DNA from 3 places in the Microbacterium awajiense genome. Region 1 is predicted to be linked to each of the others. Evidence: predicted binding sites of a transcription regulator. Region 1 holds the regulator's gene; each other region holds the start of a gene.
What was found. Region 1 encodes HspR, which represses chaperone genes until heat shock. Its sites were predicted from a motif close to AAGTTGAGTCNNNNNGACTCAACTT; they were not measured.
Positions count from the first base shown of each region.

Region 2: ABD663_RS05175 (ATP-dependent Clp protease ATP-binding subunit) is a predicted target of HspR. The motif match lies at 6,692-6,716, and genes of this name have one in related genera.
Region 3: ABD663_RS13795 (Hsp20/alpha crystallin family protein) is a predicted target of HspR. The motif match lies at 1,835-1,859, and genes of this name have one in related genera.

Region 1 is NZ_BAAAYU010000005.1:953,335-963,323, forward strand. Features, by position in the region: gene ABD663_RS11185 (MarR family winged helix-turn-helix transcriptional regulator) at 1-343, shown strand, start outside; gene ABD663_RS11190 (MFS transporter) at 365-1,762, opposite strand; gene ABD663_RS11195 (cation:proton antiporter regulatory subunit) at 1,976-2,464, shown strand; gene ABD663_RS11200 (cation:proton antiporter) at 2,469-3,662, shown strand; gene ABD663_RS11205 (GNAT family N-acetyltransferase) at 3,681-4,259, opposite strand; gene dnaK (molecular chaperone DnaK) at 4,440-6,311, shown strand; gene ABD663_RS11215 (nucleotide exchange factor GrpE) at 6,314-6,919, shown strand; gene ABD663_RS11220 (DnaJ C-terminal domain-containing protein) at 6,933-7,934, shown strand; gene ABD663_RS11225 (heat shock protein transcriptional repressor HspR) at 7,948-8,400, shown strand; gene ABD663_RS11230 (DUF2252 domain-containing protein) at 8,410-9,807, opposite strand; gene ABD663_RS11235 (hypothetical protein) at 9,888-9,989, shown strand, end outside.
Region 2 is NZ_BAAAYU010000001.1:1,031,801-1,041,789, forward strand. Features, by position in the region: gene ABD663_RS05150 (class I SAM-dependent methyltransferase) at 1-611, shown strand, start outside; gene ABD663_RS05155 (hypothetical protein) at 602-1,063, opposite strand; gene ABD663_RS05160 (molybdopterin-dependent oxidoreductase) at 1,060-2,349, opposite strand; gene ABD663_RS05165 (LLM class flavin-dependent oxidoreductase) at 2,433-3,218, opposite strand; gene ABD663_RS05170 (LLM class flavin-dependent oxidoreductase) at 3,215-4,096, opposite strand; gene ABD663_RS05175 (ATP-dependent Clp protease ATP-binding subunit) at 4,116-6,653, opposite strand; gene ABD663_RS05180 (DUF3817 domain-containing protein) at 6,756-7,220, opposite strand; gene ABD663_RS05185 (DoxX family protein) at 7,273-7,653, opposite strand; gene ABD663_RS05190 (hypothetical protein) at 7,665-8,279, opposite strand; gene ABD663_RS05195 (hypothetical protein) at 8,348-8,647, shown strand; gene ABD663_RS05200 (alpha/beta hydrolase family protein) at 8,803-9,989, shown strand, end outside.
Region 3 is NZ_BAAAYU010000005.1:1,539,094-1,549,082, forward strand. Features, by position in the region: gene ABD663_RS13785 (VOC family protein) at 1-250, shown strand, start outside; gene ABD663_RS13790 (L-serine ammonia-lyase, iron-sulfur-dependent, subunit alpha) at 247-1,734, shown strand; gene ABD663_RS13795 (Hsp20/alpha crystallin family protein) at 1,893-2,345, shown strand; gene ABD663_RS13800 (MarR family winged helix-turn-helix transcriptional regulator) at 2,396-2,839, opposite strand; gene ABD663_RS13805 (DUF2207 domain-containing protein) at 2,883-4,715, shown strand; gene ABD663_RS13810 (TIGR03885 family FMN-dependent LLM class oxidoreductase) at 4,792-5,757, shown strand; gene ABD663_RS13815 (alpha-amylase family protein) at 5,754-7,415, shown strand; gene ABD663_RS13820 (HNH endonuclease signature motif containing protein) at 7,431-8,888, opposite strand; gene ABD663_RS13825 (endonuclease/exonuclease/phosphatase family protein) at 9,912-9,989, shown strand, end outside.

The DNA.
Region 1 (9,989 bases):
GCTGGCGGGGCCCGCCCGCATGCGGATGCTCGAGGCGCTCGCGGCCGCCGACACCCCGCTGACCGTCGGCCAGATCGCCGAGGCGGTCGGCGTGGACCAGCCGCGGGCGTCCCGTGTGGTTCAGCAGTCTGTCGAGCTCGGACTCGTGCAACGCGAAGCCGACCCCGAGGACGCCCGCCGCACGCGCGTCGCGCTCACCGATCAGGGGCGCCGGATGCAGCGAGGGTTCCGCGGCGAGCGGCGCCAGGCGATCGTGTCGGCCCTCGCCGATTTCACCGACGACGAGCGCGAACAGCTCGCGCAGCTGCTCACCAAGCTCGCCGACGGCTGGCCGGCGCGCTGAGATCGCTCGGGCGGCGCGAGGTCAGTCGCGCGTCGCGCGCGCGGGCGCCTTCACGAACAGGAGCATGACGAAGCCCGCAGCGAGGATGAGCGCGATGCCGAGGATGCCGTACAGCGTCTGGTTGCCGGCGAGCGCGATGAACGCGCCCCACAGCAGCGGCGCCATCCAGCTCGCCGCACGACCCGTCGTGGCGTAGAGGCCGAAGATCTCGCCCTCCTGACCGATGGGCGTCACACGCGCGAGAAACGATCGCGAGGCGGCCTGCGCCGGCCCGACGAGACTCGCCAGAACGATGCCGACGATCCAGAAGAGGGTCTGTCCGGCGGTCGCGAAGAAGTAGACGGTGAGACAGCACCCCACGATGCCGCCGATCGCGACGAGGATCACGGCTTTCGGACCGAAGCGATCGTCGAGCCGCCCGGCGAAGATCGTCGAGATGCCCGCCACGAGGTTCAGCACCACTCCGAAGATGACGAGATCGGTGAAGCCGAAACCGAAGACGCGCGCGGCGATGACCGTGCCGAAGGTGAACACCGCAGCGAGTCCGTCGCGGTAGACGGCGGATGCGAGAAGGAACCAGAACGTCGGGCGGTGCTCGCGCCACAGCCGAGCGATCGAACGGAACAGCTCGACATAGCCGGCGAAGAAGCCCACCCGTCGGGCGTCGGCGGCCGCGGCGGGCTCGGGGACGTTGCGGAAGATCGGGATGGAGAACAGCAGGGTCCATACCGTGGCGCCGGCGGCGATCAGTTGGAAGGTGAGCGCCTGTGTTCCGTCGAGCACACCGCTGAGGATCAGGCCGACCACGATCACGAGCGCGATGATGCCGCCGATGTAGCCGAAGCCCCACCCCAGCCCCGACACGCGTCCGACCGTCTTGGGGGTTGAGACCGAGGCCAGCAGCGCGTTGTAGTTGGCGCCTGCGATCTCGCCGACGACACTCCCGAAAGCGATCATCGCCACGCCGAACCAGAAGTACGCCGGCACTCCGGGGATGAAGGCCATCGCCGCCTGCGCCCCGATCAGCAGCGCGGTGAAGATCCCCAGCATCAGTTTGCGGCGCCCGGTGGCATCGGCACGTTGGCCGAGCACGGGGGCGAGCAGCGCGATGAGGATGCCGGCGATCATGATCCCCCAGCCGAGATTCGCGTCGAGTGCCCCCAACGCGCGGCAGAACTCGGTTGCTGCATTGATCGCGGTGTCGCAGTCGATCTCCTCGCCGTCGACGATTCCGCTCTGGGCGACGGCGGGGTCGAGGAAGAACGACGAGACGAGGAAGCTCGGCACCCACACGAAGGTGAGAAGCACCGAGTTGAACGGCTGGGTGGCCCAGTCCCACATCGCCCACGAGATGACCCGCTTGCGGGGTACGGGCTGTTCGGATCCGGCGTCCTGGAACACGCCCGTCACCGCGCCCACGGCTCCCGTGTTCGCAGGTCTCGGGGGTCTCGGGCGCCGTGCGTCGGACTGGGGCTCATCGGGTTCCATGCTCGTCACGGTAGGGCCCTTCGGTGAACGACCGGTGCACCCGTCCCACTGCGAGCCGGACGGATGCCGCGACGCGTCGCTGCGCCGCGTGTTCAGCGTACGCGGTCTGCCTCACGGCCCGGAGCGTGATGCCATGATGGGGGCATGGCCGTGCACGTCGAGCGCGCTGACCTCCCGGGGATCGGTGTGCGCCATGACATCGAGACAGACGAAGGCCGCCGTGTGTCGGTCATCACGCTGCGCGAGGGCGGGCGCGAGATCTCACTGTCCGATACGGATGACCCCGACCGTGCCGGCGAGCGCATGAATCTCACCGACGACGAGGCGACAGCGCTCAGCGAGATCCTCGGCGGGTCGGTCATCATGACCCAGCTCGCGGGACTCCGCCAGGATGTCGAGGGCTTGCGCACGCGCCAGATCACGCTGCGCGCCGACTCCCCGTATGCCGACCGGACTCTGGGCGACACCCGCGCGCGCACGCTCACCCGCTGCTCGATCGTCGCGATCGTCCGTTCGGGCGGCGTGCTTCCGGCGCCGGGGCCCGACGAGATCCTCCACGTGGGCGACACGATCGTCTCGGTGGGCACCGGCGAAGGACTGGACAAGCTCGCGGACATCCTCGACGGGGCCTGAGCAGATGGACCACGGTGCGCTCGTCCTCATCGAGATCGGCGCGCTCCTGCTCGGCATCGCCCTGCTCGGACGCCTTGCCGGCCGCCTCGGCATCTCGCCGATCCCGCTCATCCTGCTCGGCGGACTCGCCTTCGGCGAGGGCGGGCTGCTGCCGTTCACGAGCGGCGGGGAGTTCATCGAGATCGGCGCCGAGATCGGCGTCATCCTGCTGCTGCTCATGCTCGGCCTGGAGTACACGCCGCAGGAGTTGATCGGCAACCTCCGCACGTCGCGGACGGCGGGAGTCCTCGACATGCTCCTCAACGCGCTGCCGGGGGCGATCGCGGCGCTGCTGCTCGGATGGGGGCCCGTCGCCGCCGTCGCGCTCGCGGGCATCACGTGGATCTCGTCGTCGGGCGTGATCGCCAAACTCGTCCAGGACCTCGGCCGCCTCGCGAACCGCGAGACCCCGGTCGTGCTGTCGATCCTCGTGATCGAAGACCTCGCGATGGCCTTCTACCTTCCGGTGCTGACGGCGCTGCTGATCGGGCTCGATCTGGGCGCCGGGATCGTCACGGTCGTCATCGCGCTCGCCTCCGTGCTGGTGATCCTCTACGTTGCGCTGCGCCACGGGCACCTCGTCTCGCGGATCGTGTGGTCTCGCAGCGCCGAAGTGCTCCTGCTCTCGGTGCTCGGCCTCACGTTGCTGGTCGCCGGGCTCGCCGCGCAGGCGAACGTGTCGTCGGCCGTCGGCGCCTTCCTGGTGGGCATCGCCATCTCAGGACCGGTCGCCGAGCATGCGCACCGCCTGCTCACGCCCCTGCGCGATCTGTTCGCCTCGGTGTTCTTCCTCTTCTTCGGCCTGTCCACCGATCCCGCCGACCTGCTGCCGATGCTTCTGCCCGCCATCCTGCTCGCCGTCGTGACGATGGCCACGAAGCTCGTCACCGGCTATTACGCGGCACGCAGAGCGGGGATCGCCGAGGCCGGCCGGTGGCGCGCGGGGTTCGCCCTGCTGCCCCGCGGGGAGTTCTCGATCGTCATCGCGGGCCTGGCCGTGGCATCCGGAGTCGATCGTTCGCTCGGAGCCCTGGCGACGGCCTATGTGCTGATCACCATCGTCGTCGGCCCGCTGCTGGCACGGCTGCCGGATGCACCCAGGTTCGCGGCCTGGGCCGCCCGGCGACAGCAGGAGCGCCGCGCCGCCCCTCCGCGCTGAGCTGCGCCGACGGGCGTGTCAGCGCCGGGGTGAGACCGGGCGCGCGCACCATTCGCGTTCGAGGATCGCGTAGTGCCCGGTGTCGGTCCATTCCCCCTTGAGCCACATGTGCTCGATGAAGTGACCCTCGTGCCGCATGCCGAGGCGCTCGCAGACGCGCACCGACGCGCCGTTGCGCGGATCGAGTTCGGCGAAGACGCGGTGCAGCCCGAGTTCGCCGAACGCGAGCTCCAGGAGCAGCGCGGCCGCCTCGCCGGCATATCCGCGTCCTCGAGAAGCGGGCGGCAGGATCCATCCGATCTCGGCGGTGCGGTCGTCGATGCTGTGCAGTTCGAAGTACATCGTGCCCAGGAACCGGCCGTCGACGTCGCGGATCGCCGGCTGCACGAAGTCGCCGCGCTCGGCCAAGCGCGTCGCCGCGCGGTCACGCGCCAGCACCTCGGTGACCTGCTCGCGCGTGCGGGCCTCGTACAGCAGATACCGGCAGACATCGGGGTCGGACTGCATCGCGTACAGGTCGTCGAGGTCGTCGTCGCGCAGCAGGTCGAGGCGGATGCGATCCGACGCGAGCGGCTGGAAGTCCCAGGGCAGCGGCACAGCGAACATCATCCTCCCTTCGCGCGTTCCTGCGAACTTGATATGAGTGGACTCAACTTGGTTTGACTCTCGAGGACGCCCGGCGTAGTGTTGAGCCATCGCGACTCAACCCGCGAGCAGACTTCCCATCAACCCCGAGGCCGAGGCATCCTGCCCGGCCTTCACGAAGGAGAGAAACACATGGCACGTGCTGTCGGAATCGACCTCGGTACGACCAACTCGGTCGTCAGCGTCCTCGAGGGCGGCGAGCCCAAGGTCATCGCCAACGCCGAGGGCTTCCGCACCACCCCGTCGGTGGTCGCCTACACCAAGGACGGCGAGGTGCTCGTCGGCGAGACCGCCAAGCGTCAGGCCGTCACCAACGTCGACCGCACCGTCTCGTCGGTCAAGCGCCACATGGGCACCGACTGGGGCTTCGACGTCGACGGCAAGAAGTGGACGCCGCAGGAGATCTCGGCCCGCATCCTGCAGAAGCTCAAGCGCGATGCCGAGCAGTACCTGGGCGACACGGTGACCGATGCCGTCATCACGGTCCCCGCCTACTTCAACGACGCCGAGCGTCAGGCCACCAAGGAGGCCGGCGAGATCTCGGGCCTGAACGTGCTGCGCATCATCAACGAGCCCACCGCGGCGGCTCTCGCCTACGGGCTCGACAAGGGCAAGGAGGACGAGCTCATCCTCGTCTTCGACCTCGGTGGCGGAACCTTCGACGTGTCGCTGCTCGAGGTGGGCAAGGACGACGACTTCTCGACGATCCAGGTGCGCGCCACCTCGGGCGACAACCGTCTCGGCGGCGACGACTGGGACCAGCGGGTCGTCGACTACCTGATCAAGCAGTTCAAGGACACCACCGGTGTCGACGTGTCGGGTGACCGCATCGCGCTGCAGCGCCTCAAGGAGGCCGCGGAGCAGGCGAAGAAGGAGCTGTCGAGCTCGACCTCGACCTCGATCAACCTGCCGTACCTGTCGCTGACCGACTCCGGCCCGGTCTCGCTGTCCGAGACGCTGACCCGTGCCAAGTTCGAGGACCTCACCAAGGACCTGCTCGACCGCACCAAGAAGCCCTTCGAGGACGTCATCCGCGAGGCGGGCATCAAGGTCGGCGACATCGACCACGTCGTGCTCGTCGGCGGCTCGACCCGCATGCCGGCGGTCTCGGAGCTCGTGAAGAAGGAGACCGGCGGCAAGGAGCCCAACAAGGGCGTGAACCCCGACGAGGTCGTGGCCGTGGGCGCCGCCCTGCAGGCGGGCGTGCTGCGCGGCGAGCGCAAGGACGTGCTGCTGATCGACGTCACCCCGCTGAGTCTCGGCATCGAGACCAAGGGCGGCATCATGACCAAGCTCATCGACCGCAACACGGCGATCCCGACCAAGCGCAGCGAGACCTTCACCACGGCCGACGACAACCAGCCGTCGGTCGCGATCCAGGTCTTCCAGGGCGAGCGGGAGTTCACCCGCGACAACAAGCCGCTGGGGACGTTCGAGCTCACCGGCATCGCCCCGGCGCCGCGCGGCATCCCCCAGATCGAGGTCACCTTCGACATCGACGCGAACGGCATCGTGCACGTGTCCGCCAAGGACAAGGGCACCGGCAAGGAGCAGTCGATGACGATCACCGGCGGCTCGTCGCTGCCCAAGGACGACATCGAGCGCATGGTGCGCGAGGCCGAGGAGCACGCCGCCGAGGACAAGAAGCGCCGCGAGGCGGCCGAGGTGCGCAACCAGGCCGAGACGCTCGCGTACTCGATCGAGAAGCTCATCCAGGAGAACGACGAGAAGCTGCCCGCCGACGTCAAGTCCGAGGTGCAGGGCGACGTCGATGCGCTGAAGTCCGCGCTCGCGGGCGATGACGACGAGGCGCTGCAGAGCGCCTTCGAGAAGCTCAACGCGTCTCAGGGCAAGCTCGGCGAGGCCATCTACCAGGCCGGTCAGTCCGAGCAGGCGGCTCAGGACGCCCCGACGGATGCTCCCGCCGACGGCGACGCGTCGTCCTCCGACGAGGACGTCGTCGACGCCGAGGTCGTGGACGACGAGGACGACGAGAAGAAGTAACCATGGCCGACAAGGACTTCGAACAGCCCGAGGTCCCCGGCGAGGACGACGCGGTCGCCGAGGATGTCCCACAGGACACCGAGGCGGCCGCGTCTCCCGCAGAGGGGGACGACGGCGCGCTGACCGTCGACGACATCCTCGGCGCGTCGCAGAACGTCGACGCCGCCGCCGAGGACGCTGTGCTCGCCGACCTCGAGTCGGCGTTGCTCAACGACCTCAAGCGTCTGCAGGCGGAGTACGCGAACTACCGCCGACGCACCGAGCAGCAGCGCGAGGTCGAGATCGAGCGCGCGACCGGCTCGGTGGCGAAGGGGCTGCTGCCCGTACTCGACGATCTCGACCGCGCTGAGAAGCACGGCGACCTCGAGGACGGCACGCCGTTCGCCGCGATCGCCGAGAAGCTGCGGGCGGTCGCCGAGCGCATCGGCCTCGTGACCTACGGCGAGGCAGGAGAGGCGTTCGACCCGCAGCAGCACGAGGCGATCTTCCAGGCCCCGACCCCCGGCACCGCTGAGCCGACGATCCTCGAGGTCGTCGAGATCGGCTACCGTCTGGGCTCGGTCGAATTGCGTCCGGCGAAGGTCGTCGTCGCCGTCCCGGCCGAGTAGCCGAGGAGGAACCATGGCCAGCCAGGACTGGTTCGACAAGGACTTCTACAAGGTCCTCGGCGTCTCGAAGGACATCAGCGACGCCGATCTGAAGAAGACCTACCGCAAGCTCGCGCGCACCTACCACCCCGATTCGAACCCGGGGGATGCCGCCGCAGAGGCGAAGTTCAAGGAGATCAGCGAGGCGTACTCGGTGCTCTCCGACAAGGAGCAGCGGGCGGAGTACGACCAGATCCGCGCGATGGGGTCGGGCGGTGCCCGCTTCACCGCGGGCGGCCAGGGTGCCGGCGGCTTCGAGGACGTGTTCTCGATGTTCAACCAGGGGCGCGGCGGCGGCGCCGGCGCGCGCTACCAGGCCGAGGACTTCGAGGACATCTTCTCGATGTTCAACCAGGGCGGGAACTCGTTCGGGTCGGGACGATTCGGTCAGCCCACCGGAGGGTTCCGCGGCTACGGCGGCCCGACACGGGGCGCCGACGTGACCGCGCGCACCACCATCGACTTCATCACCGCCACCAAGGGCGAGACGATCTCGCTGCAGGGCGAGGACGGCAAGCCGTTCAAGGTGAAGATCCCCGCCGGCGTGGCCGACGGGCAGAAGATCCGGCTTCGCGGCCGGGGCCGCCCGAGTCCCGACGGCGGCGAGACAGGAGACATCGTCGTGGCCGTGACCGTTCGCCCGCACCCCGTCTTCACACGCGACGGACTCAACCTGCGTGTCACCGTGCCGGTGACCTTCACCGAGGCGACGCTGGGGGCCACCATCGAGGTGCCGACGCTCGGCGGTGACCCCGTCAAGCTGCGCGTGGCGCCGGGCACGCCGTCGGGGCGCGTCCTGCGGGTCAAGGGCCGCGGCGTCGAGACGGCCAAGGGCACCGGCGATCTGCTCGCCGAAGTGCAGGTGGCCGTGCCGTCGCACCTCGACGACGCCGCCCGCGAGGCGCTCGAGCGCTACCACGAGCTGGAGCCGAAAGAGAATCCGCGCGCCGACCTGATGTCGCGCGCCCGCGGCTGAGAGGATGCCGGACATGGCGGACGACGAGATCGACGAGGACGCCCCGATCCTCGCGATCGCGGCTGCCGCCGAGCTGTCGGGCATGCATCCGCAGACCCTGCGCCAGTACGACCGCATCGGGCTCGTGGTGCCCGCACGCACCCAGGGTGGCTCGCGGCGGTACTCGCTCCAACACGTCGCCCAGCTGCGCGAAGTGGCCCGCCTCTCGGCCGACGGGATGAGTCTGCCGGCGATCGCGCGGATCATCGAGCTCGAGAATCGGGTCAGGGAACTGCACCGGCGCGTGCGGGCGCTCGAGGAGCAGGTGCGCTCCGAGGTCGAGAGCCGCCGGGGCAGTCGCGTCTTCGCGGCCGGCGCCACGGGATCGGTCATCACGCTCAAGCGCGGGTCGCGCGTGCGTCGCGCGACCGAGGTCGTGCTGTGGCGCCCACGTCCGTACGACGACGACGCGAGCCCTTCGGGCTGACCGACCGGTTCAGCGCTCGACGCCGCGATGACGGCGGAACCGCTTCCAGTCCTCCTTCGCCTGGCGGGCGTACATCCACGACCACTCGAGGATCGCCTCGCCCGCCACGCGTCCGCCGCCGACGTACCCCGACAGTTCGGCGGCGTTCGGCGATTGGCCGTGTGCGCGCGCGAGTGTCGCCGCGCACGCCTCGGCGTACCACCGGAACGACGCGTCATCGAGTTCGTCGACGTCGAATCCGCCCTTCTTGTCGTGGAACTGGCGCACATAGAAGGCGCGCGCGGGCCCGCCCTCGGCAGGCGTGCCGAACACATGGCCCAGGAACGGGTCGGACACGGCTTGCAGGATGCGCTGCATCCCCACGACGCGGCCGCCGTCACCGTGCGCCGAGACGTACTGGTCGAACTCCGGCGGCTGCGGCACGCGACCGTACTGCACGAGCACGCTCGTGCCCGCCTCCTTCGCCTGCAGGATCAGCCCATGGCCATCGCCGTCCTGCATCGCGACCAGGTAGCAGCGCGTGCCCACGCTTCCGACGCCCACGACGCGGCGCGCGAGGTCGGCCAGGGCGTAGCCGCGCAACAGCATCCGGATGTCGATCTTCGTCGACAGCCGGTACTCCTGCAGCACGTCGAGGACGCGGGCCTGCACGGCGGCGTCGACGCGGGTCATCGTCGGCGGCGCCTCGGTGAACACCAGCCGGCCGTCATCGGTGCGGGACGTGAGCTTGCGCTGAGCACGCTCGCCGGTGCGCCGCTCCGCATCCTTCACCGCGGCGCGGATCGCGCGCTTGGTCGATCGGTCGCCCGCGCGGGCCGCGGCGGTCGCGTCATAGTGGTCGAAGTAGCGCTCGACCGGGGTGCGCTGCGCGCCGTAGCGCAGCGCCCGCGCATACGTCCGCACCGCCGCGAGCGCGGCATCCCGGATCACCCGCTCGTCGCGCCCGACCTCCTGGCCGGCCAGCACGACGCTCGTGATCAGCCGCTTGACGTCCCATTCCCACGGCGCCCACGCGGCTTCGTCGAAGTCGTTCAGGTCGAACGCCAGGGTGCGCTGCGGTGACGCGTAGAGACCGAAGTTCGCGACGTGTGCGTCACCGCACGAGGCGACCAGGATGCCGCTGTCCGGCGTGCGCGCGAGGTCGGCGGCCATGATCGCCGCGGTGCCTCGGAAGAACGCGAACGCGCTCGCGCCCATCCGCTCGGTGCGGATCGGCACCAGTTCGGTCACCCGCGGCACGTCCTGCGCGTCGAGGATGCCCATCGGGTCCCGCGCGCCGGTGGGCGCCGCGGACAGCGCCTCGCGGGGGAGGTTCTCGCGCGAGGCGCGCCCCTGCGCGAGCTGCTGGGCCACCGTCGGTCGCGGCGTCCATGCCGCGGCGATCGGGCCCTGATCGGTGATCGTCATGCGGTCAGTGTGGCACCGGGGATCGCGGAGCGGTATCCCTGTGTTTTCGGGCTAGCATCAGGTGACCACGAGGAGGGCGCATGGCCGAGGTCGAGCGCAAGAAGAGCAAGAAGCGCGGGAAGACCGCCACCGACATCGTCACGGTGTTCGTGCTTTCGATCACGGCCGTCCTCACCGCCTGG
Region 2 (9,989 bases), on a different contig from region 1:
CCCTCGGCGAGGGCGGTGGACGCCTGGCCCTGCACCGCGTCGGTGCGGAACACGGTGTGGAACTCGACGCCGCCGTCTGGCACGGTCCGGCCGATGCCGCCGACCTTCGCGTGCTGGCCGGGCTCGATGGACCGCTCCTCGACGTCGGCTGCGGCCCCGGGCGCATGCTGCGCGCCGCCGCCGAGCGCGGCATCCCGAGCCTCGGGATCGACGTGTCGCCCGCGGCCGTCCGGATCGCCGCGCAGGGCGGCACGCCCGTCCTTCATCGTTCGGTCTTCGATCGACTGCCGCTGGAGGGTCAGTGGCACGCGGTGCTGCTGCTCGACGGCAACATCGGCATCGGGGGCGACCCCGCCGCACTGCTGGCGCGGTGCGCCCGGCTGCTCGACGTCGACGGGGCGATCGTGGTCGAGGTCGACGCCGACCCCGACCTCGACGAGCGCGATCACTACCGTGCGATCCGCGAAGACGGCACCGCGAGCGCCGCATTCCCGTGGGCACGGATCGGCTCGACGGTGCTCGCACATGTCGCGAGATCGGTGCGCCTTCGCGTGGCGGATGCCTGGGCCGACGGAACCCGGCACTTCGTGGTGCTGCGGCTTCAGTCCTGAGCGGTGGCACGCCGCGCGAGCCGCAGGTGGAGCAGCACGCCCACGCCGGCGGCGATCGTGAGGACACCGAGCAGGACGGCGAGGTTGAGACCGTAGTCCAACGGCAGGATCGTCGGATTCGCGGTGCCGATGGCCTTCTTCACGATCTCGGGCACGACGACGAGCGCGGTGATGCCCGCGACCGCGAGCGCTCCCTGCACGACGAGGACCGCACCGTACGGCACCGGGGCGCGGCGCGAGAGCACCGCGACCGCCACGATGGTGCCGGCGATCAGCACGTCGTGCACGATCAGGGCGCCGATGAGCCAGGCCGCGATGGCCGGGTACTGCGACGGTCGCACGTCGGAGGCGAAGACGACGACGCCGACGATCGCCAGTCCGACGCCGACGACCACGAGTGCGACGCGCGACTCGGCCATCCCCCAGACGGGGGCGCGATCGCGATCGGTCATGCGATCACCTCGATCGAACTCAGCCACTTCGTCTGCAGCACACCGGGGCGCGCCGGAGCGATGATGCGCGCCGGATAGCCGTGGTCGAGGTCGAGCACCTCGCCGTTGAGCTCGAGCGCCACCAGAGTGAGCGGGTCGCGCACGAATTCCGGCGTCATCTCGGTCACCCCGAATCCGCCGCGTTGCTGCAGGCTCGTGATGCGCACCGTCGCCTCGGGCGGCGCGCCGACCGCGTCGAGCAGATCGCGCACGCGCGGGCCCCGCCAGGCGGCATCCTGACTCCATCCCTCAACGCACGCGATCGGCAGCACGACGTCGTGCTGCGGCAGCGCCCGCAGCCGCGACAGCGGGAACACCTCCCGCGTCTGGCCGTGGGCGACGGTGAGCGTCCAGTCCGGGGCGACGGCGAGGTCGAGCACGCCTGCGGCCGACGCCGTGCGGTTGACCGGGAGCGCCTGCGGGCCGAACGTGCGCTTGCGCGGTGCGAAGAGGTTCACCGGGTTCAGGGCACCGAGCGTCTGGCCGACCGTGAAGGTCACCAGCACCGCCGTCGAGGCGCCGACGGTCGCGAAGAAGGCGCGACGGCTCGTGGCCACGCGAGGGTCGTCGCCGGCGGGTGCGGGCGCCCGATCGATCCACGCGAACAGGCGACCGGTCATCCCCGCGGTCGGGCGAACGCCGGTGAGCCGCTGCAGTTCGTCGGGCGTGTCCAACGGCGGTTCGTCGTCGTCATCGTCGGCCGATCCGGATCGACGCTTCGTCCAGTGCGCCGCGATGACCGGCAGCTTCACGCCGATATGGATGAGCAGCGACCCGACCACGACCCACGCGAGCGCATAGTGGACGAGACGGAACGAGAAGCCGAACACCGGGAAGAGCTGGTAGGTGTTCAGCAGGCCGATCGCGAGCTGCATGAGCGACGCGGCGACGAACACGGCGATCGAGGCCCGCTCGACGAGGTGGGCGGCCGAGCGCACGGGAGGATGCTGCAGCAGTTGCGGGAACACCGCGTAGAGCTTCGCGAGCAGCAGCGGGATGCATGCCACTCCGGTGACCACGTGCAGGCCCTGCGTGAACTGGTAGAGCCAGACTGGTCGGGTCGGGAAGACCATCCACGGCAGCGGATCCTGGTGGAAGTGGCTGAAGACGCCGGTGACCATGCAGATCAGGAACCCGAGAGCGAGCAGTCGCCCGATGACGACGGCCGTGCGCGCGTTCCGCGACGGGGCGGCGACCGTCACGCGCGCCTGATGCAGCAGACGCTGCAATCGCGCGGTTGGATGCACGGCCCTCACCTCCCGTGCCCGACTCTAGGTCGAGCGGCAGCGGCGAGGGGGGCCGGGATGTGACGAAGTGCGGACGCCCGCCGTCACACGAGGTCACGCACCTCGTTGACGAAGGCGAGGTGCGCGTCGAGCCCGTCATCCGCCGGCACCGCCCGCAGCACCAGCTCGTCGACGGTCGCGCGGTAGGCCGCCAGGCGGTCGGCGGCCCTTTCTGGTCGGATCACCGTGTCCTGCGCCGTGATGCCGAGCGCGCCGAAGTTCGCCGCGTAGGCGGGGACGCGCGAGTACTTCGCGGCCTCGTCGACGAGGCGACCGCGAGCGTCGTCGTCGACCGCGGCACGCACGTAGAGCGCCGCGTGGGCGCCCGCCCGCTGGTCGTGGGCGCTCCGCGCCTGCGCGGCGGCGATCTCGGGGGTCAGCCAGCTGAGCAGCACCCCGTCGGCGTCCATCGCGCCGAGTCGACGCATCCGGGGGCCGAGAGCGCCGACCACCACCCGGCTCGGCAGCGCGGCTCGCAGCTGCGCCGCCGCGGTCGAGACCGCTTGAAGGGCTCCCCGCCGCATCCGTCCCGCACCGATGCCGATCGTCAGGCGATCGGTCGGGAGATCCAGCTGGGCGATGTCCGCCAGGATCGCCGGTGCCGGGCGCCGGTCGACCGGAATCGCGCCGACCGCGAGCTTCAGCCGCGCGGTCGCAGCCGCCGCGGACGCGAGGACCGCCAGAGCGTCGGCGTCCGGAGTGTCGTTGACCCACAGTGCGGTGAAGCCCGCTTGCTCGACCCGGTGAGCGAGCACGGCGACGTCGTCGAGCTCGAGCGAGGCCGCGGCGATGCCGATCGAGACCGCGGCGCCCACGGACGGACCGCTCACGCGGCGCCTCCGCGTGCGGCGACGAGTTCCGTGGCCTGCGCGGTCGCGTCGAAGAACGCGGCCGGGTCCACGCGCGTCGGCGGAAGCAGAACGACGTCGTCGACACCGGCGTCGAGATAGGCGCTGACGCCCGCGGCGACGCGTGAGGGGTCGCCCCACACACCGCGGTCGATGCTGTCGGGCTTCTCGGGCCGAGCCGCCCGAGCGAGCGCTTCGGGATCGTCGCCGAACGCGGCATCGACGTATGCGACGATGTCGTGCGCACCCTCGCGGCCGGCGGCTCGGCGGGCATCGCGGATCGTCGCGCAGAAGCCGGCCACCTCGTCGGGCGTATAGCCGCTGTTGAGCACGCTGCCGTCGGCGACCTCGCCGCTGAGTGCGAGCGTCTTGGGTCCCTCCGCTGCGGCGAGGACGGCGGGTGCGGTGGTCGGCGGCCACTCGAGCCGCACGTCGTCGAGCGTCACGTAGCGGCCCCTGGTCGTGACGGCCTCACCGGCCAGGAGCGAGCGCAGCGCGGGCACGTACTCGCGCATGAGGGTGAGCGGCGACGCGGCGCGGCCGCCGATCTTCGCCATCCACGGCAGGACGCCGTGTCCCACGCCGGGCAGCAGCCGCCCGGGGAACAGCCGCTCGAGCGTCGCGATCTCCATCGCCGTGGTGGCGACGTTGCGCAGCGGCAGGGGCGCGATGCCGATGCCGATGCGCAGTCGCTGGGTCCACGCCAGCGCCGCGCCCGCCGCGCCGAAGGCGGAGTGGCGGAAGCAGTCCTCCCAGATCCACAGCTCGGTGAGCCCCGACCGCTCCGCGGCCGCAACCGCGGAGCGGTACTCCTCGAGAGTGTGGGTGTAGGGGTTGAAGATCGCTCCGATGCGGGCCATACGCCCACTGTGCCACCGGTCAGGCGGCCGCGGCCAGACCGCCTTCCGCGCGCACCACCAGGCCGTCGCCCGTGGCATCCACCGTCACCGCACCGCCGTCGACCAGCTCGCCCGTGACGAACAGGTCGGCGATCCGGTCGTCGACCTCGCGCTGGATGAGCCGACGCAGCGGGCGCGCCCCGTACTCGGGCTCGTACCCGTGATCGGCGAGCCAATCCACGGCCGCGTCGGTGGCCGTGAACCCCACCTCGCGGCGCTGCAGCCGTGTGGCGGGCGCCTCGAGCAGCAGCCGCACGATGTCGCGCAGTTGCGCCTTCTCGAGCTTGCGGAACAGCACGATCTCGTCGATGCGGTTGAGGAACTCGGGCCGCATCGCCTCACGCAGCTTGCCGAACACGCGGTCGCGCAGATCCTTCTCGCTGCCGAACCCGGTCGGGCCCCCGCCGTCGGCGAGGAAGCCGATCGCACCGCCGCGCGACGCCAGGTACTCCGAGCCGAGGTTCGAGGTCATGACGACGACGGTGTTGCGGAAGTCGACGGTGCGGCCCTGGCCGTCGGTCAGGCGTCCGTCGTCGAGCACCTGCAGCAGCAGGTTGAACACGTCGGGGTGCGCCTTCTCGATCTCGTCGAACAGCACGATCGCGTACGGGTTGCGGCGCACGCGCTCGGTGAGCTGCCCGGCCTCGTCGTAGCCGACGTATCCGGGAGGGGCGCCGACCAGGCGCGACACGGTGTGCCGCTCGCCGAACTCGCTCATGTCGAAGCGGATCACGGCGGACTCGTCGTCGAACAGGCTCGCGGCGAGCGCCTTGGCCAGCTCGGTCTTGCCGACACCGGTGGGTCCGAGGAACAGGAAAGAGCCGACCGGCCGGCGGGCGTCGCCCATGCCGGTGCGGTTGCGACGCACCGCCTTGGCGACGGCGGCGACGGCCTCGTCCTGCCCGATCACGCGATCGTGCAGCTCGTCCTCGAGCGACGCGAGCCGCTCGCGCTCGGTCTCGGTGAGCCGGTTGACCGGGATGCCGGTGGCCCTGCTGATCACGGCGGCGATCTCGGGCTCGTCGACGACGGCCTTCGGCTGCTTCGGCGCGGTCGTGGCGGCATCGAGCTTCTGCTGCACCGCGGCGATCTCGTCGCGGATGCGCGAGGCCTCCTCGTAGCGCTCCGCCGACACGGCGGCGTTCTTGTCGGCCTCGAGCTCGGCGAGCGTCGTGAGGAGCTCATCGGTGTGCACCGGCACGCCCAGCTTCAGGCGCAGCCGAGCCCCCGCCTGGTCGATCAGGTCGATCGCCTTGTCGGGCAGCACGCGCTCGGTGAGGTACCGATCGCTCAGCTCGACGGCGGCGCGCAGCGCGTCGTCGGTGTACTCGATCGCGTGGTGCGCCTCGTACGCCGGGCGCAGGCCGCGCAGGATGAGCACGGCGTCCTCGATCGACGGCTCGCCGACCTTGACGGGCTGGAAGCGGCGCTCGAGCGCCGGGTCCTTCTCGATGGTGCGGTACTCGCGCAGCGTCGTGGCGCCCACGAGGTGCAGGTCGCCGCGGGCGAGGCGGGGCTTGAGGATGTTGCCGGCGTCCATCGCGCCGTCTCCGCCGCCGCCGGCGCCGACGACGGTGTGCACCTCATCGACGAACACGATGAGCTCGCCCGTGCGCGCGGCGATCTCGTCCATCGTGTTCGTCAGGCGCTCTTCGAAATCGCCGCGGTAGCGGGTGCCGGCGAGCATCGCGGGCAGATCGAGCGCGATGACGCGCTTGCCGATGAGCTGCTGGGGCACCTCACCCGCCACGATCGCGCGGGCCAGGCCCTCGACGATCGCCGTCTTGCCGACGCCGGCCTCGCCGACCAGCACCGGGTTGTTCTTGGTGCGACGGCTCAGGATCTCGATCGTCTGCTCGATCTCGTCGCTCCGGCCGATCACCGGGTCGAGCTCGCCCGCCTCGGCGCGCGCGGTCAGGTCGGTGCCGAACCTGTCGAGCATCGGGGTCTCGGATGCCGCGGCATCCGTCTGCTGCTCGGCGGGGGCACCCGACGGGGAAACCGTCTCGCGCATGCCCTGTGTGAGCGCCTCGGCGGTCACGCCGGCGCGCGCGAGCACCTGGCCGGCCGGGGTGTCCTGCGCGAGCACGATGGCGAAGAAGAGGTGCTCGGGGTCGACGTAGGTCGAGCCGGACGAGCGCGCAACCTGGTACGCGTGGAACAGGGCACGCTGCACCGAGGGTGTGATGACGGCGCCGTCGACGTCGGCGGCTGCCGACGCCTGCGGCAGGCGCTCCTCGGCCGCGCGCGCGATCGCAGCGGGGTCCACCCCCGTCCGCTCGACCGCGTCCTTCGCGGGCGTCTCGTCGACGAGCACGCGCAACACGTGCAGCGCATCCAGTTCACGTTGGCCGCGCTCGAGCGCGAAGCGCCCGGCGCGCTGCAGGATGTCCTGCGTGCGGGCGCCGAGGAATCGGCTCAGGTCGATCGAGCGCTCTGCGCGGGCGCGCTCGCCTGCAAGGTAGCGGGCGAGGAAGTCGTCGAACGCGCTGTCGCCGGGGGTGAAGTCGTCGGGCACGGTGCCTCCTGGAAGTCGAAGGGACCACGCGATTCTCGAAGTTGAGCGTGGCTCTGTCAACTTCAACGCGGTGGGCGGGTGCCTATTCCCCGCTCCCCCGACTCAGTGACGACCGCCGGGCGGCCCGATCAGCAGCAGCGCCACATAGAGCAGGACGACCGCGAGCGCGATCAGCACGCCGAGAACCCACGGACGGGCGAGGAACCACCGCATGAGGCGGTCGTGCCAGGCGGCATCCCTCGGATCCTCGGTCTGTGTGAGCCGCCAGGCGCCGCGCAGTCGGCCGCTGCGGTGCAGCCAGATCTCGGTCGGGATCGTCGCGTAGGGGATGACGGCGCTCGCGATGGCGACCGTGGCCGGCCACACACCCCAGCGCTGGTTCTTCGCGACGAGGATCGCCGTCGCGCCGTACGACAGGAACACGAACCCGTGAATGCCTCCCCCGACGGTCACCGCGATGGCGAGGTCCGACGTGGCTCGCAGGATCAACCCCGCGATCAGCAGCGTCCACGAGATCGCCTCGGCGATCGCCAGCACTCGGAACAGGTTCAGGGGCGTGCGGAACACCGGTCTCCTCGGGTCGGGGGTGTGCCTCCAGCCTAGGTGCGCACGATCGCGCTCACCTGCGCGTCGACCAGAGGGCCCACGCGACGAGCACAGGCTGGAAGAAGAGACGCACCAGCCGCTTGCGGTCGGTGTCGAGGCCGAAGCCGTCGCGGCGCCGGGTGTACTGCTCGACGTTGCCGGGGAACACGGCGACGAAGAAGGCCGCCAGGATGGCGCCGATCGTCGACCGCGAGCGCGGCAGGGCGACGAGCGCGGCGCCGAGCATCACCTCGACGACGCCGGATGCCACCACAACGGCGTCCTTGTCGAGGGTCGTGACCTCGGTCGTCCAGTCGGGCACCTGCGCCTGGAACTCCCTGCGCGCCCAGAACAGGTGACTGATTCCGGCGAACACCATGGCGGAGGCGAGCACCCACCGCGCGACGGTTCTCATTCGGGCGCCGATCAGGAGGTCGGGGACGGGGTCGGAGTGGGTGTGGGGCCGAACAGCATCCACTCGCCGCCGCTGCACTCGTAGAACACGAGATCCTCGGTGTCGATGTAGACATCGCCGTCGGCCTCGCAGGTGTCACCGTCGGGGGCGCCGAGGCCGAGGAGCAGCTGTGTTCCCGGTGCTCCCGGTTCGCCCGTCGGCCCGCTCGGCCCCTCGGGCCCCGCCTCGCCCGTGAGGTTCTCGGCCGCGGCCGTGCGGATGTTCGCCACCCAGGTCCAGTCTCCGTCGCGGAAGAGGTACACATCGGAGGTGAGGATGTCGATGTACGCCTCACCCTCGTACCCCTTGCCCGGCTCAGGCGCTCCGGTGCCCGCACGAACGGCGGCGCCGGCGGGAAGGATCTCGTCGAGGATGGCTTCGTAGTCGGGGGCGACCGACGCGGTCGGAGTGGACGTCGGCGTCGGGGAGTCGGCGGCATCCGCTCCGGCGTCGCGCCCGAGCCAGGCGCCGAGGAACGCCGCGACGAACGACAGGACGACGATTCCCACGCCGAACCAGATGAGCATCCCGCGGGTGACTCCGTTCGACGGGGACTGCGGGGCGGTCGGCGAGGTCTGCTCGGTCATCGTCATCCTCTCGGGGCGTGGCTCCACCGTAGCGACGCGATGCGGCCGTCGACGGATATCATCCCGGTGTGGCAGAACTCGATGATTTCGCGCATGCCCTCGAGAAGCTGACGGGCGATCCGATGGCGGAGTCCGTCGCGGGCACCGTCACGGTGCTCTCCGCTTCCGAGCCGGCACCGCGCGGGCGCTTCCAGGAGTGCGCACTCGAACTGCTCGCCGAAGCTCCGGGTGTCGACGAACGGATCGTTCAGACTGCGGTGGTCACGCGACCGCAATCCTGGCCTCAGGTCGGTCAGGTGCTGCCGGCCCGCGTCTCGGTGTCGCACCCGGGGGCGATCGACGTCGATTGGGACGCTCTCGGGCAATGACTTCGGCGGCGGCCCCGGTCGCGCGGTCGCGCGGTCGCGGCGATCGCGGCGATCGTCGCGCGGCGTTCGAGCTCGCCGGAGTCGCGCGTACCGATCGGGTCGTGCAGTCACGGCTCGGGTGTGATGTGCTGGGAGGGCACCGCGCAGGAGGACTGATGACCGACCCGCTCTCCACACCTTTCCGCGCGCCGTTCGCTTCGGACGACGGCTTCGACTTCGACGTGCGGCTCGCCCTGGGCCACAGCGTGCATGGTGGTGCCGAGCCCGGCGAGGTGCTCGCCGCCGTCGCCGAGGTGGCCGCCGGCGATCACGCGAAGTGGTTCGACGCCTGGCTCGGCCTGGGCGAACGCCTGCTGGCGCAAGGGGATGCTGCGGCCGCCGCAGGCCATCGCGTGACCGCGGCAGCGCGGCTGCTGCGGGCGGCCAACTATCTCGGATTCGCCGTGTCCGCGGCGGCGGCACTCGATCGACCGGAGACGCTCACGGGCACGTTCGGCCGCCACCGCCGAGCATGGACGGCCTTCCTCGCACAGAGCGATCTCACGATCGACGAGGTGCCGATCGCGTATGACGAAGCGGGGCTGACCGGGATGCTGTTCACCCCGGAAGCACCCGGTCCGCACCGCACGCTCGTCCTCAACAACGGCAGCGACGAGGCCGTCAGCCGCCTGTGGACCGACCTCGGCCGACCCGCCCTCGCGCGCGGCTGGGCCGTGTTCGTCTACGACGGGCCGGGCCAGCAATCCCAGCTCTTCGAGCACGGCGTGCCGTTCCGCCCGGATTGGGAAGCCGTGCTCACGCCGGTGGTCGACGCGCTCCGCGCGCATCCCGACGTCGACGCGTCGCGGCTGGCCGTCTGGGGGGTGAGCCAATCGGGCTTCTGGGTGCCGCGCGCCCTCACCGCCGAACACCGCTTCGCCGCGGCCGTGGCCGATCCGGGCGTCGTCGACGTCTCGGCGAGTTGGGTTCGGCGGATGCCCGCCGAACTGCTGGATCTGATCCGCGACGGGCAGGACGACACCTTCGACCGGATCATGGACGAGACGATGTCGCACGACCCGGAGACAGCCGCCATGTTGCGCTTCCGCGCCAGGCCGTACGGCGCGGACGCGCGCCTGAGCGTCGCATACCGGGCCGTGCTCGACTACCGTCTGACGGCGGAGCAGGCCGCGAAAATCGACACGCCGCTGCTGATCACCGACCCCGAGGGCGAGCAGTTCTGGCCGGGCCAGTCGGCCACACTCGCCGAGTGGACGCATCCGCACTCGACGCTCGCGTCGTTCCGCGCCGCTGACGGCGCCGCCCTTCACTGCCAGCCGATGGCGCGCGCCCAGACCGCCGA
Region 3 (9,989 bases), 590 kb from region 1:
CTTCGACCTCGACGGCGTGCGCCTGCTGCTCGACCGTGAGGCGCCGTCGTCGCTGGTCTACCTGCGCGTCGACAATGTGCACGAGGCGCTCGAGCGTCTCGACGGCATCGTCGACGTCGTCTCCCACCCCCACGTGATCTTCACGCACGAGGACGACACCCTGGGGCCGGCCGACCACGAGGAGTGGCAGGCGTTCATCACCGATTCCGAAGGCAACACCGTGGGTCTGGTCGCCTTCCAGCGCCCGTGAGCGCGTACGTCTCGGCGTTCGAGCTGTTCTCGATCGGCATCGGACCCTCGAGCTCGCACACCGTCGGCCCCATGCGCGCGGCCGCCGACTTCGCCCGCCGTGTGAGCGGATCGCCCGGGGTCGCGCGCGTGACGTGTGTGCTGTACGGCTCGCTGGGGGCGACCGGCATCGGCCACGGCACGCCGGATGCCGTCGTCGCGGGATTGCAGGGACGTCATCCGGACACGGTCGATCCGGACGCCGTGCGCTCGGCGTGGAGCGACTGGCCGGAGGGCCGGGATCTGCTCCTGGACGGCTCTCTGCCCATGCCCTTCGCGAAGTCCGATATCGCCTTCGAGCCGCGCACCCGCCTGCCGCAGCATCCGAACGCCATGACACTGACGGCGCTCGACGCCCGCGGCGAGGTGCTCGCCGCAGACACGTACTACTCGGTCGGCGGCGGCTTCATCCGGCGCGAGGGGGAAGCGGCCGCTGTGCGGCACGCCGTGTTCCCGCTGTCGTTCTCGAGTGCCGAAGAGCTTCTCGCCCTCTGTGACGAGCAGGGCATGACGATCGCCGAGGCGGCTCGCCGCAACGAAGAGGTGCTCCGGTCTGAGGAAGAGGTCGCGGCGGGACTGGACGGGATCTGGGACGCGATGGCGGGATGCGTCGACGCGGGCCTGCACGCCGAGGGGGTCCTGCCCGGCATGCTGAAGGTGAAGCGTCGCGCGGCCGTGATCCGCCGACAGCTCGAAGAAGCCGAGTCCGACGGCCATCGTGAGCTGCCGGGGGAGTGGTTGGGTGCATTCGCGCTCGCGGTCAACGAGGAGAACGCCTCGGGCGGCAGGGTCGTGACGGCGCCGACCAACGGAGCCGCCGGAATCCTGCCCGCCGTCGCGATGTACTGGTGGCGCTACCTGGCCGATTCCGGTCTCGGCGTCGGCAACGCGGTCACACCGCACGGCGAGCTGGTGGGCAGCGCTCTCTTCGGCTTCGGTGCGGCTCAGGCGATCACGACCGGCTCGGTCGGGGTGCCCGAAGAAGCGATCGCCGACGCCAACCGGCGTCGTGGCATCCGGCGCTTCCTGTTGACCGCGACCGCTCTCGGATCGCTGTTCAAGGCGAATGCCTCGATCTCGGGGGCCGAGGGTGGGTGTCAGGCCGAAGTGGGCTCGGCGTGCGCGATGGCTGCGGGTGGACTGACCGCGGTGATGGGCGGTACCAACCGCCAGGTCGAGAACGCCGCCGAGATCGCGATGGAGCACCACCTGGGACTGACGTGCGATCCGGTCGGGGGCCTCGTGCAGATCCCGTGCATCGAGCGCAACGCGATCGCAGCATCGACGGCGGTCACAGCCGCGCGTCTCGCGCTGCGCGGTGACGGGTCCCACTACGTCTCGCTCGATCAGGTGGTCGAGACGATGCGGCAGACAGGCATCGACATGTCGCACAAGTACAAGGAGACGAGCGAGGGCGGACTCGCCGTCAACGTCATCGAGTGCTGATCCTCGAGCCGCCGAGAGTATTGCTCGCCTTACGATCGCGTTCGCTCACAGCGAACGATCTCTCGTTAGCACTCTCGGGGGTCGAGTGCTAATCTGTGAATACCTGAGTCGACATGACTCAACTTCAGACCAGTACATCCACACAGAAGGAGACGAACATGGCCACCTATGACCCGTTCCGCGACCTCGATCGCCTCGCTTCGAGCTTCTTCGACGCGCGCCGCGGACCGCGCCGCATGCCGATGGACCTCTACCGCGATGGCGACCACTACGTCCTGTCCGCCGATCTGCCGGGCATCGACCCGGGTTCGGTCGACATCGACGTCGACGGCCAGCTGCTGACGATCCGCGCCGAGCGCACCCTCCCGTCGGGCGATGGCGTGAAGTGGATCACCCGCGAGCGCGAGGGCGCAAGCTTCCTGCGCCAGCTCAACCTCGGTCAGGGCATCGACACCGAGCGCATCTCGGCCACCTACGGCAATGGCGTGCTCAGCGTCACCATCCCGGTGAGCGAGCAGGCCAAGCCGCGCAAGGTCGCGGTCACCACCGACACCGCGTCGCCGGTTCTCACCGCGCAGGAATCCGACGAGCCCCAGCCCGTCGAGCAGTAACGCGCTCTCCGGATGCCCCGCCCCGCTCCCTCGGGCGGGGCATCCGCGTGTCAGCAGTCGTCGACGCGCGGGCGGCGGAGTTTGGCGGTGAGGTCGCGCAACTGAACGAGTTCGTCGTCGGTCAGCTGCGACATCCGCTCGGCGATCGAGGCACCATGCGCCGAGGCGAGTGCACGGAACAGACGTGCGCCGTCATCGGTCGCCGTCACGAGCGCTCCGCGGCCGTCGATGGGGTCGGCGCACTTCGTCACCAGCCCGCGCGCGACCATGCGGTCGACCAGGCGCGACACGCTGGGCTGGCTGATGAGCATGTTCGCCGTGACGTCGCGCAGTCGGGCGGTGCGGCCCTCGCCGCGCGTGACGGTCAGCAGGACGTCGTACTCGGCCTGCGTGAGCTCGTCGCCGTCGAAGTCGGTGCTGATCTCAGCGAACACCTCGTGCTGAGCGCGGAAGAGGCTCTCCCAGGCGTCGATGGCGAGGCGGCGATCGGTCACGCAGACCAGAGTACGACCATCGCGGGCATCGTAGAGTGTCCGCATGGGGAGGATCGGCCGTTGGCTGACCCGCGGTCTGGGTGCGGCCCTCGTGTTCGCGTTCCTGGGCGCGGGTGCCTCCAGTGCGCTCGCGGCACCGGCAGAAGCTCCGGCCGCACCGGATGCCGCGGTACGCGCCACCCTCGCGGATGTCGACGACTTCACGTTCGACAGCATGGACGTCGAGTACACGCTCGCGCTCGCGGACGACGGTACGAGCGAGCTGCGGGTCGTGGAGCGCTTCGTCGCCGTGTTCCCCGAATTCGATCAGAACCGTGGGATGCGTCGCAGCATCCCGGCCAGCTATCTCGGAGTCCCGCTGTTCCCGAGCCTGGTCTCGATCACCGACGAGGACGGTCGACCCCGGGCGGCCGAGGCAGACTCGGAGGACGGCTACTACTCGATGACGTCGAGGGCCGACGACTTCGTGCACGGCCGCCAGACGTACGTCTTCACCTATACGCTGCGCAACGTCACGCGGAACTTCGACGACTCCACCGGCGTCGACGAGTTCTACTGGAACGTCAACGGCACCGAGTGGCGGCAGCCCTTCGGGCGGGTCTCAGCCCAGCTGGTCGTCGCCCCCGAGATCGCAGCGACGATGACCGGTGCCGCCGCCTGCTACCAGGGCTACGGGGGCTCGACGGACCCTTGCGAGATCGCGGTGACGTCAGCCGGCGCCCATGCCGTCGCGACGGATGTGCTGCCGTTCCAGACGATGACGATCGCGGTGGGGTTCGAACCGGGTACGTTCGCTCCCTTCGACTCCTCGTACTTCGCGTCGGGCTTCGGCTGGGCGCAGGCCGCCGCCGGTGTCGGGCTGGTGCTCGCGCTGGTGTGGGGGATCGCCACGCGTGCGGGTCGCCTGCGCAACTCGCCCGGGCGCCCGACGATCATCGCCGAGTACGAGCCGCCTCAGGGTGTCGATGCGCTCGAGAGCGCGGTGCTGCTCGGCAAGAAGGCCAAGGCGATCCCGGCCGAGGTGCTCGAACAGGCGGTGGTCGGCAGCATCCGCATCGTCGAGGGCAAGCGCAAGTTCTGGGGTGGCGTGCGCCTGAAGGCCGTGCTGCTCGATCCGTCACGGGCGGACGGCGACGGGCGGATGCTGCTGCGCGGGTTGTTCGGCTCGCTGATGACGCCGGGCATGGAGTTCGAGTTCGGCACGCGCGACACACGTCTGTCTTCGGCGGCCCAGCGCATCCTGAAGGCCGCCGATCAGGCGCTGGAGGGCAATGGGCTGCGCCGGCACGTTTCGCCGCTCGCGCGCAGCGGACCGGTGCTGGCAGCGGTAGCGGCGGCGGCGCTGGTGTGGGTGTTCGGATTCTTCGCGATGGGCAACGGCGTCGACGAGCTCATCCCGATCGCTCTCATGATGCTCGCGGCGGTCGTGGTGTTCATCACGATCGGCCTCGTCGCGCATCGCCCGCTCAGCGCAAAGGGTGCGGAGGTGCGCGACCACCTCAAGGGCCTCAAGGTGTTCATCGAGTGGGCCGAGGCCGATCGGATCCGAATGCTGCAGTCGCCCAGAGGGGCCGAACGGGTGCGCGTCGATCCGAATGATCCGCGCCAGATGCTCAAGCTCTACGAGGTGCTGCTGCCGTACGCGGTCGTGTTCGGCCAGGAGAAGCAGTGGGCGAAGGAACTCGCGATCCTCTACGGCGCCGGCAACTCGCCCTCCTGGTACTCCGGCTCGCACGGCTTCAGTGCGTCGTCGTTCTCGTCGGGCATCTCGTCGCTGTCAGCGAGCACCGCGTCGTCGTCATCGACATCGGGCGGGTCGAGCGGCGGCGGCTCGGCCGGCGGTGGGGGCGGCGGCGGGGGCGGCGGCGGAGTCTGATCGACTCGCGGTAGCCGAAGTGACGGCATCGGGCAAGACCCGGTCGATCGTCGGCGAGGTCGGTGACACTCGGGCCATGGTGTTCATCGGATTCCACGCTTCTCACGAACAGATCCCGCCCAGTCGGCTGCTCAGCGATGTGCAACGCGCCGAGTCGGCCGGCTTCGACGGGGCGATGTGCTCGGACCATGTCGCCCCATGGAGCAGGCGACAGGGCGAATCGGGATTCGCGCTGAGCTGGATCGCCGCCGCGCTCGCGCGCACCGACTTCTCGATCGGCATGGTCAACGCGCCGGGCCAGCGCTACCACCCGGCGATGGTCGCGCAGGCCTTCGCCACCCTGGAGGAGATGTTCCCGGCACGGTTCTGGGCGGCCTTGGGCAGCGGCGAGGCGATGAACGAGCACGTGACCGGTGAGGGGTGGCCCGACAAGCCGGTGCGTGAGGAGCGCCTGCGCGAGAGCGTCGCCGTCATTCGGCGGCTGTTCGCTGGCGAGGAGGTCGACCACGACGGCCTGGTGCGCGTGCACCGTGCGCGGGTGTGGAGCCTGCCCGAGACACCGCCTCCGCTGTTCGCGACCGGAGTCAGCCGCGAGACCGCCGAGTGGGCGGCGTCGTGGGCCGACGGCTTCGTCACCGTCGCGCAGCCGCCCGAGGCCCTCGAGCAGGCGCTCGCGGCCTACCGCGCCGCTGAAGGGCGCGGACCCACCGCGCTGCAGGTGCACGTCAGCTGGGCCGAAACCGACGCCGCCGCCTACGCGATCGCCGAGGATCAGTGGCGCAACGGTCTCGTCTCTCCGCCCCGCTCGTGGGACATCGAGCATCCCGACGACTTCGACGCCGCGGTCGGCGAGGTGGACGAGGACGAGCTGCGCGAGACCGTGCTGGTCGACCATGACCCCGCCTCGCTCGCGGAGCGCGTCGCCGGCCTCGTGCGGATCGGCTTCGATCGGGTCTATCTCCACCACGTCGGCCAGGACCAGGCCGACTACCTCGACATGGCCGAATCCGAACTGCTGCCGCGACTGCGGGAGGCGCTGTGAAGATCACCGACACGAGCGACCTGTGGTGGAAGACCGCCGTCGTGTACTGCCTCGACGTCGAGACCTATCTCGACTCCGACGGCGACGGGGTCGGCGACCTGCAGGGTCTCGCCCAGCGCATCGACTACCTGGCACAGTTGGGCGTCACCTGCCTCTGGCTGATGCCCTTCTACCCGACACCGGATCGCGACGACGGCTACGACGTCGCGGACTTCTACGGCGTCGACCCGCGGCTCGGAACCCTGGGCGACTTCGTCGAGGTCGTGCGCACCGCGCGTGATCGCGGCATGCGGGTGATCGTCGACCTCGTCGTGAACCACACATCGGACAAGCATCCGTGGTTCGTGTCGGCCAAGCGCAGTGTCGACAGTCCGTACCGGGACTTCTACGTGTGGCGTGACGATCCGCCGCCCAAGGGTCAGAAGAACGCGGTGTTTCCGGGCGAGGCCGACGGGATCTGGGAGAAGGACGAGAAGTCGGGCCAGTGGTATCAGCACAGCTTCTACCCGCACCAGCCCGATCTCAACGTCGCCAACCCGAAGGTGCGCGACGAGATCGCCAAGGTCATCGGCTTCTGGCTCGAACTCGGCATCTCGGGCTTCCGCGTCGATGCCGTGCCGTTCTTCCTCGAGGTGCCACCGGGCGCGCACATGACCGACCCGCACGAGTTGCTGCGCGATCTGCGTGCGTTCATGCAGCGTCGTTCGAGCGAGGCCATCCTCCTCGGCGAGGTGAACCTGCCGTACGCGCAGCAGGTCGAGTACTTCGGCGGTGAGCAGGCATCCGAGCTCACCATGCAGTTCGACTTCGTCGGGATGCAGTCGATCTATCTGTCGCTCGCTCGCAGCAGCGCGGCGCCGCTGATCGACGCCCTTCAGGATCGGCCCGACCTGCCCGTCGAGGTGCAGTACGCGAACTTCCTGCGCAATCACGACGAGCTGACGCTCGACAAGCTGACCGACGATGAACGCGACGAGGTGTTCGCGGCATTCGCGCCGGATGAGCGGCAGCGTGTCTTCGGTCGGGGCATCACGCGGCGTCTGCCGCCGATGCTGGGCGATCCGCGGCGTGTGCGCATGGCGTACAGCCTGCTCTTCACGCTGCCGGGCACCCCGGTGCTCTTCTACGGCGAAGAGATCGGCATGGGCGAGAACATCGAGATCGATGGCCGCGAGGCGGTGCGTACGCCGATGCAGTGGTCCGCCGATCGCAATGGCGGCTTCTCGGATGCCGCACCCTCGCGGCTGGTCGCTCCGTTGCCGGGTGACGGGTACGCGCCGCAGCACGTGAACGTCGCCTCGCAAGTCGAGGATCGGGAGTCGCTGCTGCACTTCTTCCGCGACCTGACCGCGCGATACCGGATTTCGCCCGAGCTCGGGTGGGGGCGCTTCGAGGTACTTGGCCAGGACGTCGAAGCGATCCTGGTGCATTCGCTCACCGCCGATGTGGGCCGCGTGATCGCCGTGCACAACTTCGCCGATGCGCCGGCGACGACCCGATTCGCCGTGGCAGACGAGCCCGAGGGTGCGACGCTGGTCGATCTGCTGGGAGCGGAGCGGATCGAGATCGGCACGAAGGGTCGAGTCGAGCTCGAAGTCGCGGCATACGGCTATCGATGGCTGCGGGTCTCGCGACCCGGGGATGGGCGGGTGACCTGAGTGGGTCGTCGCGGGTCACGCCGATCGGGCCCGCGCCCGCTCGAGTTCAGTGTGCAGGACGCGGTTGGCCGGCCGCCATCGTCGCCGGGGATCGACCCAGGTCGGCGGTCTGACCTGGGGCACGCCGTCGGCCATCCGGATCAGCCATCCGCTCGTCTCGATCGTCCGGTGGTGGTGCCAGCACAGCAACACGCCGTTGTCGACCGAGGTCGGGCCGCCGCGCGACGCCTCGACCACATGGTGGACTTCGCACCAGGCGGCACGCACGCGGCATCCGGGGATGATGCATCCGCCGTCTCGCGCCGTGATCGCCCGACGCTGGTGACGGTTGAACACCCGGTCGTGCACCGTGAGCCGGACGATCGCGCCGCGCTCGTCGAAGACGACCCTGTGGATCGCGCCCTCGCACCCGATGTGGCGCGCGAAGGCGGCGGGTACGGGTGTTGGGCCGTCTGGCCCGTCGACGAACGCGACGCCGTCGGGACGGTGCAGCTGATCTTCAGCAACGGTGACGACGAGGGTGGGTGCCGCTCCGCCGAGGCGCGGTGCGTCGACGGCTGAGGCTGCCGCGCCGAGGATCGCCGCGAACGCGTCGTGCCGCTTCTGATCGGCAGTGCGCCCGTCGCGGATGTCGTCGTCGGATGCCTCCGAGTCGGCGGGCCCGTTCGTCGCGGGATCGGTGAACCGCGGTCCGCGGTCGTCGCTGCGCGGGTTCGTGTGAGCGTCGAGCAGTCGCTGCAGCTGGGCAGCGACATCGGCGGTGACGTTGCCGCGCAGGGGGAACAGGCCGTTGCGCTCGCGGCCGAGGCGAAACGCGCGCAGCCGCTCGATCGTCTCTCCGGGAAGCGTCCCGTCGGGGTCGAGGAAGAGCGCCCAGGTCTGCGCCATGATCCGCAGCTCGTGGATGCTGCAGGGCGGCGCTCCCTCGTCGTCGCAACCGCCGTCGCGGGCCGGTTCGCCCGTCGCCGCGTGTACGAGCTCGAGCTCTGCTGCCGCGAGCTCGTCGGTGCCGCATCGACCATGCAGCGGGCGCAGCGCGCCGACGATCGTGGTGAGGGCGTCGAGGCTGAGGTGGCCGGCCGTGAACTCCGCCCGTGCGCGGTCGAGCGGCGCGGGTCGGTCGGCGCCGGTCAGCGTCGTCCTCGGGGTGATGGCACGGGCCGTGCGGAGTCGCTCGCGGGCGGTCGCCGTGGAGACGTGCGTGACGCGCTCGACCAGATCGGCGGCGTCCCTCGTGCCGTACCGGGTCGTGATGCGGTCGTCACGGGCCTCGGCTTCGCTGCGCCGCCCGACTTCGCCGGCGAGGGCGACACGCGCGGCATCCGCCCACCGACCGAGGTCTTCGGCAAGTCGGAGCGAGTCGATCAGATCGGTGTCGGAGAGAGTGCGCGGGGTGGTTCCGTGGAGCGCTCCTCCGAGGATCCCGCCCAGCTCAGCGACGGTGTCGCGAAGTGCCTCGAGCGGAAATTCCATACCCTCAGCATGCCCGTGGGTTCCGACATTCGCAGGAACGAAGACCTGATCAGAGCAGGATTGTGGATATCTCGCCGGATCCGCCGGAATCGCGGCGCTGGGGAGGAGGCGATGCCACCATCACGCCCACGGAAACGGGTCAGGGCCGGTCGGAGAGGCTCCCGACCGGCCCTTGTCCCTTGCACCAAGAGTGTCCTGCAATCACATGTCGGCAGCTGCCACAGCAAAACAACTACCGTGCTTGCACTCTATAACGACGAGGTAACGATAGGCAAGCATTTCTCGTTACCTTTTCGTGATCCTCAGTAGTGAGGACTCTTCCTGTCCGATGACAACCCATCTGTAGTTTCGGCCATCGAGTCTGTGGTTGTGACAGACGACCTGTAGTTTTCGCCAACCGATCTGTAGTTCAGGGCGTCAAGCCGGTCGCAGATCGAGTACAACCTCAGCATTAGCAGGACCTCACCGTCACGGTGCTCGTCGCGAGTTCGCTCATCGTTGCTCTTGTCAGCGGACACTCCGCCCTCGCCGCTGGAGTCGCTTCGGTCGTCCTTGGTCTCATGACTCTTGCCGCGCGAGTCAGCGGCGCGCTGAAGGGGCCGTTGCCTCCCGCGCTCCTCGCGCCCATCCCGACGCCGGCCGGCGACCTCGGTGCGGCCGCACGGCTCGCGTGGGCACTCGACGGCGTTCTGTTGACGGCCGCGGCCGGCGCCTCGGTCGCCCTTATCGCGATGTCTCCCTTTGCCGTCCTCATGGTCGGCGTCGCGATCGGTGGGCTCGTCCTACGGCGTTGGCGTCATCGACGGTGACGCACGCGCGCCGCGATCCATCTCACGTCGCAGCCGGCTGGTCTGTCGTTTGTCGGATGAGCATCGGTGACGGAAACCAAGACTGCTCTGTGATCGGGCAGCGGCCGGCACATGAGGGAATCCTCATGGCGTTCACCGATCGTTCTGCTGACAGAGCGCCGTCGCCGTTCTAGCGTGAAGTCGGCCCGCCCGGCCGCGACGCGAAGGAGTCCCCATGCCCACTGCCCGCCGCCTTCTGGTTCCCGCCGCAATCGCCGCAACCTCGGCGCTGCTTCTGGCCGCCCCTGCCGTC